4 regions of the Brevibacillus choshinensis genome follow, and region 4 is predicted to be linked to each of the others. Evidence: riboswitches for the same ligand, from Rfam matches in the RefSeq annotation. Region 4 holds a riboswitch; each other region holds the start of a gene.

Region 1 (3,110 bases), 160 kb from region 4:
TCCTGTGAGAATTTTCATCAAGGTGCTTTTCCCGGCCCCGTTTGCCCCCAGCAAGGCGTGTACCTCTCCAGCCTTCACTTCAAAATTCACCGTTCTCAGGGCAGGCACACCGGAAAATTGCTTCTCGATTCCTTGCATTTGTAAGGTTGCCAATCTTTACACCCCCTAGATAAGGAAGATTCCCGTTGAGCGTTCAACGGGAATCGCCTGCCATTCTATCCGATCTTACTTGCCCCACTCTTTCACGTATTGGGAAAGATCGCCCATCGTCACTTTTTTGTCCTTAGGCAGATCATCTTGTTTCACGAGAACAGGTGTCAGGTTGACGTTGTCCGGAACCTCTTCCCCTTTGATTTTCTTGAACACGGTCTCCGCCTGGATGCGGCCGATGTTGGACGGGTCAACTGCAGCAGTCGCTACCCAAGGAGAGTTTGGCTCCTGAATCATTTGCAGGTCCTCATCGCTCAGGTCGATGGAGTACACTTTGATTTCGGTGCGTCCTGCTTGCTGGATCGCACGTGTAGCACCTTTACCGAACTCATCCCATGCTGCCCATACTGCCGTGATGTCGCCTTTGTTCGGATATTTCTTCAGGATCGCTTCCATCTGAGATTGCGTATCCAGAGCGGTATTGTTGGTCGCGGAACCGAAAGCCGCTACTTCTTTGATATCCGGATATTTCTTCAAGAATGCATCGTACGTGATTTGACGTTTTTCCATAGGCGCAAAGCCTGCCACCCAAATCTTCACGATGTTTCCTTTGTTGCCATTGTCCGCAGCCAGCTTCTCGAGGCTCAGGTCAGCCAGCTTTTGGTCGTCCTGCGCTACAATCGGCACGCCCGGAATTTTGATGTCCGTGTCGAACAGGACGACAGGAATCTTCTTGTCTACCGCTTTTTGCGTTCCTTGCTGCAGCGCTTCTGCTGTACCGTGGTCGATCAGGATGCCGTCAAAGTGCTGGTTGACCGCTGCATCGAGATTGGAAGCCATTTTCGCCAGATCGGTGTCCGCATTGAATACCGTCAGCTCGCCGCCGTTTTTCTCCACTTCTTTTTTGACCCCGTTGATGTATTGCGCCGAAAAAGTCCCAACATTTTGACGCATAATCAACGCAATTTTCTTAGTTTTCTCGCCAGACGCGCCGTTTGGAGCAGCCGTGCCAGCTCCACCGCCGTTGCCGCACGCTGTCAAAGCGAGAGAAGCTGTCAGTGCCAGCGTGACCAGAAGACCCAATTTCTTTTTCATGGATGTTCCCCCTTGTGTATAGACTCGTCGCAGAAAAGGTCAAGCAGAAAAGCCTCTTTCAACAGAAAGAGGCTAAAATCAGCGATTTCCCGCCTCTCATCTGTCAGGTATCGTTACCTGTTGGAGTTAGCACCTTGGCGCGCAAGAGTCCTCTCGCGTGCTAGGTTGCCGGGCTTCATAGGGCCATTCCCTCAGCCTTCTCTGGATAAGAGTAGTTATTATTTTCGAAACGTTTGCTTTAATATATACAGACTATAATCAATGCATTCGCACCTGTCAACTGGGTCTTTTAAAAATTTGCGTTCATCTGACAAAAGACACCCACAATTTGGGAGGGATTATGCAAGGGCGTGTCGAAATATCGGGAAATGATAGTTAGTCAGTCTGCGGTGGAGATGCCCGATGAGCCTAATAAAAGAAGTCATCCTTCAATTTTTCTTTGTATTAATTCCCTTTGTGATGTTCAATATCTACTGCCGAGACAAGATGAGAAATTTCAGCAGGAGCTTCATCCTCTTCACCAGTTCGATCAGCTTGTTCCTCGCGATGACCTTTGCCTCCAGTGTCATTGACGGGGTCATTTTTGACACTCGGTATGTCATCATGTTTTTTGGGCTTGTTTACGGAGGTATCCAGACAGGTCTCATTTTGCTTGGAGAATTTGTCATTTATCGATTGTATTTGGGTGGCGAAGGATCGATCGTCGCCATGCTGATTGCCGTTTTTTCCTTCGTGGTGTCCCTGCTTATGTACAGATCGTATAAAACAACTCACCGGAAAACGATTTTCACCATTTCGGCAGGCATGGTGTTTTCCATTGTTGCCCTGACCCTTACCTATTTCTATTTCCCCCACTACTTTGTTGAAAATCTTACCTATCACTTTCTTGTGATTCCGCTGCAGAATTCACTCGGTATCTGGATATTGATGTCCCTTTTCAGCAAATCGGTATCGGACAAGGAAATTTTTATCAAGCATGCACAGAATGAAAAGATCGAGACAATGAGCCACGTGGCCGCTTCCCTTGCCCACGAGGTGCGCAATCCGCTTACGGCCGTCAAAGGATTTCTGCGATTAATGCAGGAAAACCCCACGGATTTGACCAAAAACGCCCAGTACATGAACATCTGTATGGACGAAATTCAACGGACGGAAATGATCCTCTCGGAATATCTCGCGATCTCAAAGCCGCTGACAAACCGGTATGAGCCCGTTAACGTCGCGGAAATGCTGAAGGTCATGCGCGCCGTGATGTCGCCCTTTGCGATCCTGCACAATGTGGAGTTGGAGGTCCGTACACCGGAAACGTCTGTCACCATCATGGCCAATCCGGATGAGATCAAGCAGGTGCTCGTCAACTTCATCAAAAATGCGATCGAGGCCTGCGCCAATGTGAGAAAAGGAAGAGTGTTCCTGTCCCTGATGGTGGAGGAAGGCAAAGCGATCCTGGTCATCAAGGACAACGGCGTGGGGATGGATGAAGGGCAAATGAAGCGGCTGGGGTCCATTTACTTTTCCACCAAATCCAGCGGCACCGGCTTGGGTCTTACGTATTCCTATCACGTCATCCATACGTTTGGCGGCACCGTCACCGTAAACAGCAAACCGAACGTAGGCACGAAATTCTCCATCACTTTTCCTTATCAAGAGTAAATCCCCAGATCCTTAGAGCGGATGTGGGGATTTTCACTTCGACACCGGCTTCATCAAATTTCGTTTCCAGCTGGGGGAATGCTCTGAGGGTAATGAAAAAAGTTAGTAGGGTCATATTTAGCTTTCACGCGTGTCAGTCGCTCGAAGTTACTGCCATAGTATTCTTCGGGCCAGTTCTTTATTGAGAGATCTGGGGTATTGACGTATATGCC
Region 2 (3,110 bases), 2.7 Mb from region 4:
GCCAGCTCGGCCGCGATCATGGGAGGTGCCTTGCGCAGTGCTTTTGCCAATTGGAAGCATGGGAAAGCGATATCTCCCATTGCCGGGTTTGGAGGTGTCTCCAACATGCCGTATACGGTTTCTTTTGGAAAGTTTTCTACACCCTGCTGTGCGAGGGCGTCGGCGATTTTCTCCGCCACTTGGTGTTTGTAGCTCATGTGAATCTCCTTTCTGATTGGAAAAAGGTTGAGTGCCCCAAATAAAAAAACCTCTGCGTCTCCTGAAAAAAAGAGACGAGAGGTTGTGCTCCCGCGGTGCCACTCCTGTTGTTTCTGCCCGAAGGCAAAAACCGCTTCATCTGCTGTATCGGGCAGTCCCGGCATTTCCCTACACAATCCGCACGAGGCTGGATTTTCAGGACGCATCTCCGAGGTGCGTTTCCTTCCATGGTCCGGCATCGGGCTCACACCAACCCCGACTCGCTACAAGCTCTTTGCATGGAGTACTTTCCTCATCAACGATTCATCTATTCTCTAGCATTATAGCTGGTGTTGTACCTGTCGTGCAACTTACTCTTCCGGTTTTTGCAAAATCTTGTCTAGCTGGGCGAAGTATTGCTTGGTCAATTTTTCTTTTTCTTCGGCGCTCATGTTTTCGGCATTCATCCATTGCTGCTTGAATTGCTCCAGCTGCTCCAGCATGGCCAGTTCAGCGGCAGCTTCTTCTTCCAGATCGTAGTTCTCGGTCGGGTCGAAAGGGATGAGTCGGTTGTCATTGCCGCTGCGCAGGTAAGGATTGCGCCAATGATCCGGAAATTGGTACGGTTGGTCTCCAAACATCAAGCCCAGGACATCATCGGAGTCGAGGGGCATGAAGTGATCGTAATCATCCCGTCGTCCACCCTCCGAAAGATTGATGTGGGAGAGGAAGTAACGCAAAAAATGTTCACCCGTCTCCCTGTTTTTCACGATCGAATAGGTTTCGAATTCACTATGAGCAAGTTCCTTGATCGTTTCGAGAGAGGACAGAAATTCGTCTTTTTCACGGGCATCTAGTGTGTCCACAGCAGTTCGCTCCTTTAGTATTGCCAAGCCGCGATACATTTTTTGTACAGATAAGAATGGAAAGGCTCTCATCCGGTATATGTGTTAACAGAGGCGAGGCCTGTGCTCTTTGGTTGCAAAAGCTTGGCGCAGCCAGGTTTTCTCATTCATACAGTATAGCAAATGCCTCGGAGAGTGACAACGAACGAAGATTTTGGGCATGCAAAAGAGCCCGGAGACAAAGGCTCCAGGCCCTTTTCTTTACGCAGGCGACTGACTAGCAGTCGCAGGAACACCCAACAATTACCAGCAGGATAAACAGTACGAGCACTAATGCGAAATTATCACCGAAGAAACCGCCGCAGAAAGATGTACTCATCTTTGTTTCCCCTCCTTTCCGTTATGCTCTAGTCTATACACGAACGCACAGGTTGGCGTGGGCGGATGACCAGCTCACCGAAAAATGGGCGCTGGCTTTTTGGACAACAGTTAATATTAGACAAATTCTCAATTGACGAAGAGACAGGGGGGTGATAAGATACTTGCAAACATCAACAAAGTTGCAAATCAACTTCATATTGATGAACGACTCTTATCCAGAGAGGCAGAGGGACTGGCCTGATGAAGCCTCGGCAACCGGTAGAAATCCGGTGCCAATTCCAGCAAAGCTACGGCTTTGAAAGATGAGAGGATGGCCAAGTGCAACTGCATTCCGCGGACAAATCCTCTTCTTTTCAAAGAAGGGGATTTTTTTGTTCAGCTAGGAAACGCTCCATTTTCCTACGCGTATATGCGCAACATAGCGAGACTTGTGCCTTCTGGGTACGAAGGCTTTGCCGCATCAAGGCTGGGCAAGGCCAGGTTTTCCACGACCGAATAAACGAAATGGATGAAATGGCGAAGGATAGCCAAAAAGGAGCAAGCTGATGAAACCAACTTTTCGCGAGCAGCTTTCCCGGAAAATTCTGATTCTCGATGGTGCAATGGGAACCATGCTGCAACAGGCAAACCTGACTGCCGATGACTTCGGCGGTGAGGAGTACGACGGATGTAATGAATTGTTGAACCTGACGAGACCGGACGTGATTCGCGGCATTCATGAGAAGTATTTGGAGGCCGGAGCAGACATCGTCGAGACGAATACGTTCGGGGCTACTTCAGTGGTTCTGGCAGAATACGACGTTGCGGACAAAGACCTCGAAATTAACATCGCGGCTACACGACTGGCAAAAGAAGCGGTGGATGCGTACTCGACCCCGGAATGGCCGCGTTACGTAGCAGGATCGATGGGGCCGACCACCAAGACGCTTTCCTTGACAGGCGGTGTCACGTTTGAAGAGCTGGTCGAGTCGTATTACCGCCAAGCGAAAGGGATGATTATCGGAGGCGCAGACGTCCTTTTGCTGGAGACCTCTCAGGATACGCTGAACGTCAAGGCGGGAGGAATCGGAATTCGCAAAGCCTTTGACGAATTGAACACCGAGCTGCCCGTCATGCTTTCGGGGACGATCGAGCCGATGGGGACCACACTTGCGGGTCAAAACATCGAAGCGTTCTATTTTTCACTGGAGCATCTCAAACCAGTGTCAGTCGGGCTGAACTGTGCGACAGGGCCCGAATTCATGCGTGATCATCTGCGGACCTTGTCCAGTCTCGCACAGTGTGGCGTCAGCTGCTATCCAAATGCGGGACTTCCGGATGAAAACGGGCATTATCACGAGACACCTCAGGGTCTTGCAGCGAAAATGCGGGCGTTTGCCGAGCAGGGGTGGCTGAACATTGCCGGTGGCTGCTGCGGTACGACTCCTGACCATATTCGAGCGATGGCAGAAGCCTTGAAGGATTGCCAGCCGCGGGCGCATGAGATTCCCCCTGTCAGTGCTGTATCCGGAATTGAGGTCGTGTATGTCGAGGATGACAATCGACCGCTGCTCGTAGGTGAGCGCACGAACGTAATCGGCTCGAAAAAATTCCGAGATCTCATTGCCGCTGGTCAATACGAAGAGGCATCCGATATCGCACGCGCGCAGGTGAAGCGCGGTGCCCACGTGATCGACATCTGTCTGGCTGACCCGGATCGGGATGAAT
Region 3 (3,110 bases), 1.5 Mb from region 4:
CATCCTGCAGACCGTCCCCGAGTGCGTTGCACGCGAACATGGTAAGCGAGATCATGAATCCCGGAAAAAACAGCCGCCACCACTGCCCGCTCAGCACAACCGCCAGCGCGTCGTTGGCCATCGTTCCCCAACTGGCCGTCGGCGCTTGCACGCCCAGCCCGAGGAAGCTGAGAAACGACTCGGCGAAGATCGCATGCGGAATCGTAAAGGTCAGGTTGACGATGATGACGCCGATTGTATTGGGCAGCAGATGCTGGAGGATGATCTTGGCATGCGAGGTTCCCAGCTTTTCAGAGGCCAGCACAAACTCCTGCCGTTTGATCTGCATGATTTGCCCTCTGACCAAGCGGGCCATGCCCACCCAGCCGGTCAGCGAAAGGGCAATAATGATCGTTGCGAGTCCGGGCTCCAGAATCACCATCAGCAGGATCACCACCAGCAGATACGGGATGCTGTAGAGAACTTCAGCCATCCGCATCAGGATATTGTCCACACGGTCGCCCAGCTTGCTCCTTCCTGCCATGTATCCGGAAATGCCGCCGATGCATACTCCGATCACCAGGTCGATGGCAGCAGCAGCCACACCGATAAACAAAGAGATCCGACCGCCCATCCAGGTACGCGCCCACATGTCACGGCCCAGGTCATCCGTTCCAAACCAGTGCTCGCCCGACACCTGCAGATTCCCCTGCGTCAACGACTGGTCATGCGGGCTGTAGGGAACGAGCATCGGTCCGATGATCGAGAGGGCCACCACTGCCGCGAGCAGGATAAACCCGAGCATCGCCAGCTTGTTGCGGCATACCCGCTGCAAAACCTCCTGCCAATACCCAAGACTGGGACGTTCCGAATGTTCTTCGGTTATCCGGCTCCGGTCGAGTGGTCGAAACAGGGAATCCAGTTGTGTTGCCTGATTGGCCATAAAGCTACTTCCCTCCGCTCGTCAATCTGATGCGCGGGTCAATCACCCGATACAGCAGGTCGATGATGTACAAGGTAAAAATGAGCACAAAGCTGTAAAACACCGTCATTCCCAAAATCACAGGATAATCGCGGTTAAAAATGCTTTCCACGAAGTATTTGCCGAGCCCGGGAATGGCGAAAATCTTTTCCACCACGAAGGTACCGGTCAGCAGATTGGCAAAAAGCGGACCGATAAAGGTAAGCACAGGCAGCATGGCGTTGCGCATCCCGTGTCTGACGACGATGGAAAAGGTGCCGAGCCCTTTCGCCTCTGCGGTGCTTATGTAATCCTGCTGCCAAACCTCAAGCATGCTGGCTCGTACGAAGCGGGCGATAATGGCAAGTGGTCCGATGGCGAGCGCAAGCGTGGGAAGGATCGAGTGCTCCCAGCTCCCCCATGCGGCGACGGGCAAAAGCTCCCATTTGACCGCCATGTACTTGATCAATAGCGGCGCCAAAATAAAACTTGGGACGGAGATCCCGATGATCGCTGCGAACATGGACAGGAAATCCAAGCTCCGATTGTGATAGAGTGCCGCGATGATTCCGAGTGTGATTCCACCAGCCAGCGCGACAACAAACGACTGGATTCCCAGAACAGCCGAAGCGGGAAAGCCCTCTGCAATCAGCGTGTTCACGTCCCTCGTCTTGGACTGGATGGATGGTCCCAGGTCAAATTGCAGCAATCCTTTCAGATAAAGCAGGTACTGTACCGTGATCGGCTGATCCAGGTTGTACTCCGCCCGCATGTTTTTCACCACTTCTTCCGGAAGCATTTTGGCGTCAGACGCGAACGGGTCTCCCGGAATCAGGTGCATGATCGCAAACGTCACCGTGACAATGATCCACAGCGTAACCAGCATGAGAAAGCCACGCTTGACCGCATAATGAAACACGTTGTTTCCTCCTTTGCACAATACAAATTAAAACGATGCGAATACTATGAATTAGGTATATAGAAAGCCCCTCTCCGAAAAGAAGAGGGGCGATTTCACGATTCCCACCTTCTCATCTCTCAGAATAACTCCGCAGGATTTGGCACCGTATGGTTAATCAGACCAAGGTTGCCGGGTTTCATCGGGCCAGTCCCTCCACCGCTCTCGATAAGAATGTTCTATAAAATTAAATTTCATCCACAAAATTCATTTTTATCTTATCATTTTACTCGGATATGTCAATGCAGTTCAGTTACAATTGATTTTTCTTTATTTATGAAATTGCAGTCCGATCCTAGCCTCCCAAAGCATAAAAAAGAAACCCCGAAAACCCGGGGTTTCTCTCGCTCCCTGCCGATTGTTCAATCGGCTTTTTTCTTTGTCTCACATTCTTAATACGCTTTCTCCGCCTTTTTCTGTCCGATGGGCAGCAGTTTATCGACTGACAGAAGCGGACTGCCTGCCAGAACCAGATAAACGGACATCGCGAGCAGAGAGAGGTGCAATTCGTTGCCTGTGAAGAAGCCTCTTTCCGACGGCATGACGAACATGACGACGATCATGATCCATGCGAACAGCAGAGGAACGATTCGTGTTCCGAGGCCGATGAGGACGAGAATGCCTCCGAACAGCTCAATGGAAGCCACGACATTGGCCATCCAGCCTGGAATGCCGAGTGACGAGAAAAACCCAGCCGTGCCTTCGAGCGCCTGAAACTTGTCCAAACCGTGATTGATAAAGACAATTCCCAGGATGACCCGAACCAGCAAAGCTCCTACTTCCTGCATCGTTTTCGTATTCATATTACCTTCCTCCTCAAAAGGGGCTTGTCTATTCGTTTTAAACTACACAATGTAGTGTAAACCCGTAAAAAAATCAGGCCATAGAGACCCAGAATAGCTGACTTAACAAGATGATGACACTAACGGAAATAAAAACTGAGATTGTCGGCAGCTGAAAAGGTACCTCTTTCTTCGGGTCAAGCAGCCGCTGGATTCGGTAATTGATCGCAGTATCGGCAAAGGAAACATGAGCAGCTTGCATGACAGGCATCGTTTGTCTTTGCTTGACCAGCTTCAGCAAGGCACGTCCCAGATCTGCCATCCCTCCCGTTTGTTCCATCGCGTGACGGTCAGCCAAAACCTCTCTGACCACTTTATAATTCGTGTGTATATGCTTCAATACGGGGAGATACCAAAAAACGGTCGACAG
Region 4 (3,110 bases):
CGCTTATGCTCTTAGACGTATCAACATGGGGAAAAGGTTGCACTTCCGGGACATTTCTTTTTTCTTCCTGTCCCCTTCCCATGATGCCTGCCGTCATAATAATCAATAAAAAGGTAACAAACACAATTAGGAAGAGCCTCTTGTTCGGCAAAAAAACCCCTCCTTACTTCCCCATAAGAAGATTCGACATAGTCCTACAAAATCCTTTGTATGCCAATCCCCAATAAATGGGCGGAGAACTGATCAAAAAAAGAGCCTAGCATGGTAACTAGGCTCTTTCGTCGGCTACTTCTTATTTCGCCAATGTTGCAGCGTCTTGTTTCAGTGCATCCGCTTTGTCTGTTTGCTCCCAAGGAACATTCAGGTCGTTACGGCCAAAGTGACCGTAAGCTGCTGTTTGCTTGTAAATCGGACGACGCAGGTCCAGTTGCTTGATGATACCAGCAGGACGCAGGTCGAAGTGCTTGCGAACCAGTTTCACGAGATCTTCCTCGGAAACAGTTCCTGTGCCAAATGTATCGACTGCGATGGAAACAGGTTGTGCTACCCCAATTGCATAAGCCACTTGGACTTCGCATTTGTCAGCCAGACCAGCTGCCACGATGTTTTTCGCTACATAACGAGCTGCGTAAGCACCGGAACGGTCCACTTTGGTCGGATCTTTACCGGAGAACGCACCGCCGCCATGACGTGCATAACCGCCGTAGGTATCTACGATGATTTTGCGGCCAGTCAAACCAGCATCCCCTTGTGGTCCGCCGATAACGAAACGGCCAGTTGGGTTGATGAAGTACTTGGTGTCTGCATCCAGCAGTTCTGCTGGAACAACAGGCTTGATTACGTGCTCGACAAGGTCTTTTTTGATTTGCTCGAGAGTAGTCTCAGGAGCATGTTGGGTAGAAATGACGATGGTGTCGATACGAACTGGTTTGTCGCCATCGTATTCAACCGTTACTTGTGTCTTACCATCCGGGCGCAGGTAGGACAGCGTGTCGTTTTTGCGCACTTCAGTCAGACGGCGAGCCAATTGGTGAGCCATGCTGATTGGCAATGGCATCAGCTCAGGTGTTTCGTTGCAAGCAAAACCAAACATCAGACCTTGGTCACCAGCGCCGATCGCTTCGATCTCAGCGTCAGTCATTTGGCCTTCGCGCGCTTCCAGAGCCTGGTCTACACCCAGCGCAATGTCAGCGGATTGTTCGCCGATTGCAGTGATGACACCGCAAGTGTCTGCGTCAAAGCCAAACTTTGCACGATCGTAGCCGATGCCGCGAATGGTTTCGCGAACCAGCTTTTGGATATCTACGTAAGTGTTGGTGGTGATTTCACCAGCAACCAGTACGAGACCCGTAGTTACGGATGTTTCGCAAGCGACACGCGCGTTTGGATCTTTGGACAGAATGGCATCAAGAATGGAATCGGAAATTTGGTCACAAATTTTATCCGGATGTCCTTCGGTTACGGATTCAGATGTGAACAGACGACGACCTTTTTGCAAAGCCATGAGAAAATTACCTCCTTTGACCTCATACAAATAGTGTGGTAGCCGAGTCAGGATTTTATCGACGTAAACGCAATAAAAAAACCTTTTCCAACAAGTCGGAGGAAAAGGTTTGAGCGCTTTTTGCTTCCTTCATCCTCTTATCGGCCAGAACAGATGTCCGTTCTGCTGGTTAGCACCGCTCTAGTCGGTTGCCGGGCTTCATGGGGCCAGTCCCTCCGCCTGCTCTGGATAAGAGTATCCATTACGGATTATAGAATAATTGTTTTTTTCTATGGTGTCAATAGACTTTTACCGCAGCTCATACTTTCCGCGAACCATGATGTGGGAAACGCCGTCGTAATTGGACGCAAGCCGCAAGCCGCGGTTATCGGAGCGTGCGATCAGCAGCAGGTGATTCGTGCCTACGACCGCTCCTCCTTTGAGGTCTACGCCAGCTGTCAGGTCTGTCAGGCCGTCGCCTTTGTTGCCCGCTACTGCTTGTACTTTCCCCGTGCGGACAATAAATTCAGTGCCTTCAAACCCGTACAGTGTCTGTCCAGGATTTACCTCCACGACCGTCAGCGTGCTCCCACCGCCGCCAGCTGCCTGAATTTGCTGATCCACATAACTTTTGGTTACGACCGGATCATCTACAGACCCCGGTACGCCGCCTACTCCATCTGCCATGGCCTGAGAGGCAAACAGTGCCGTACCTCCGATCGCTGCTGCAAGCAAGCCCTTTGTGACTGGTTTCATCAATGATTACCTCCCCAGATGTCGCTATTAGAATTTATAAGCCTTCGTAATCAGTACTACGACCTCTGCCCGCGTGGCGATTCCTTGCGGTTTGAACGTTGCACCGTAGCCGTTCAGCCAATTTCTCGAAGTGAGTGCTTCGATCGCCGGAGAAGCCCAGTGAGTCGTCGGTACATCCCGATAGCTGGACGTGCTGCGCTTGTACAACAACACATTATGCGCCCGCGCAATCATAGAGGCCATCTCGGCGCGTGTAATCGGCTGATCTGGTTTCATTTGCTTGTTCGGGTAGCCTTTCATAATCCCGACCTGATAAGCGATCCCCATGCTGTTGTAAGCCCAGTGCTTCTTGGACAAATCGCGGAAGGTCGTTTTGCCGGTATAGGATGAAGCTACCGGAAGTCCATCTGACCGCATCGCCTGGATGAGCATGGTGGCAAATTGTGCGCGAGTTACCGCTTGGTTGGGCTTGAATGTCGCATCGCTAAAGCCTTTGATAATGCCACGATTGCTCAGACGAACAATCTCCGAACGCGCCCAGTGAGTGGAAATATCGCGGTATCCGCCAACCAACATTTGCTGATTCACTGTCAACCGATACGAATCATATTTAAAGGGAACTCCACTATTCAGACGGATGTAATACTTCCCAGGTTTCAGACGAAGCCCTAAAATTTCCTTGCCCTGATCGGACAATTCCGCTACCTCATTGGTCGAAGCCAAGGCGTAGTTGAAGTTATTCCCATTGTACAAGGCGATTCTCACACCGGATGAGACCGGAACAAAAGGAGCTCGAACATAAACGTATGATTCCGTACTGACAGTAAATTGGAACCAGTCAGAATCGGTGGCGGTCGGCAAAGTTCCGGTC

Evidence for each region. A riboswitch is a leader RNA that binds a small molecule or an ion and turns the genes downstream of it on or off. The one in region 4 is predicted to bind S-adenosylmethionine.
Region 1: it holds a riboswitch for S-adenosylmethionine, as region 4 does, so the genes downstream of both, JNE38_RS27670 (sugar ABC transporter substrate-binding protein) here and metK (methionine adenosyltransferase) in region 4, are expected to answer to the same signal.
Region 2: it holds a riboswitch for S-adenosylmethionine, as region 4 does, so the genes downstream of both, metH (methionine synthase) here and metK (methionine adenosyltransferase) in region 4, are expected to answer to the same signal.
Region 3: it holds a riboswitch for S-adenosylmethionine, as region 4 does, so the genes downstream of both, JNE38_RS05835 (ABC transporter permease) here and metK (methionine adenosyltransferase) in region 4, are expected to answer to the same signal.

What each region holds. Positions count from the first base shown of each region.
Region 1 is NZ_CP069127.1:5,532,222-5,535,331, forward strand. It holds gene JNE38_RS27665 (sugar ABC transporter ATP-binding protein) at 1-153, opposite strand, end outside; gene JNE38_RS27670 (sugar ABC transporter substrate-binding protein) at 226-1,245, opposite strand; SAM riboswitch class I at 1,339-1,457, opposite strand; gene JNE38_RS27675 (ATP-binding protein) at 1,648-2,898, shown strand; gene JNE38_RS27680 (FAD-binding oxidoreductase) at 2,952-3,110, opposite strand, start outside.
Region 2 is NZ_CP069127.1:2,258,771-2,261,880, forward strand. It holds gene argS (arginine--tRNA ligase) at 1-197, opposite strand, end outside; T-box leader at 266-506, opposite strand; gene JNE38_RS11535 (hypothetical protein) at 549-1,043, opposite strand; gene JNE38_RS11540 (YjcZ family sporulation protein) at 1,300-1,401, opposite strand; SAM riboswitch class I at 1,612-1,712, shown strand; gene metH (methionine synthase) at 1,949-3,110, shown strand, end outside.
Region 3 is NZ_CP069127.1:1,076,827-1,079,936, reverse strand. It holds gene JNE38_RS05840 (ABC transporter permease) at 1-922, opposite strand, end outside; gene JNE38_RS05835 (ABC transporter permease) at 927-1,859, opposite strand; SAM riboswitch class I at 1,969-2,073, opposite strand; gene JNE38_RS05830 (DoxX family protein) at 2,291-2,701, opposite strand; gene JNE38_RS05825 (M56 family metallopeptidase) at 2,775-3,110, opposite strand, start outside.
Region 4 is NZ_CP069127.1:5,694,919-5,698,028, forward strand. It holds gene metK (methionine adenosyltransferase) at 293-1,504, opposite strand; SAM riboswitch class I at 1,639-1,739, opposite strand; gene JNE38_RS28465 (hypothetical protein) at 1,793-2,239, opposite strand; gene JNE38_RS28470 (S8 family peptidase) at 2,267-3,110, opposite strand, start outside.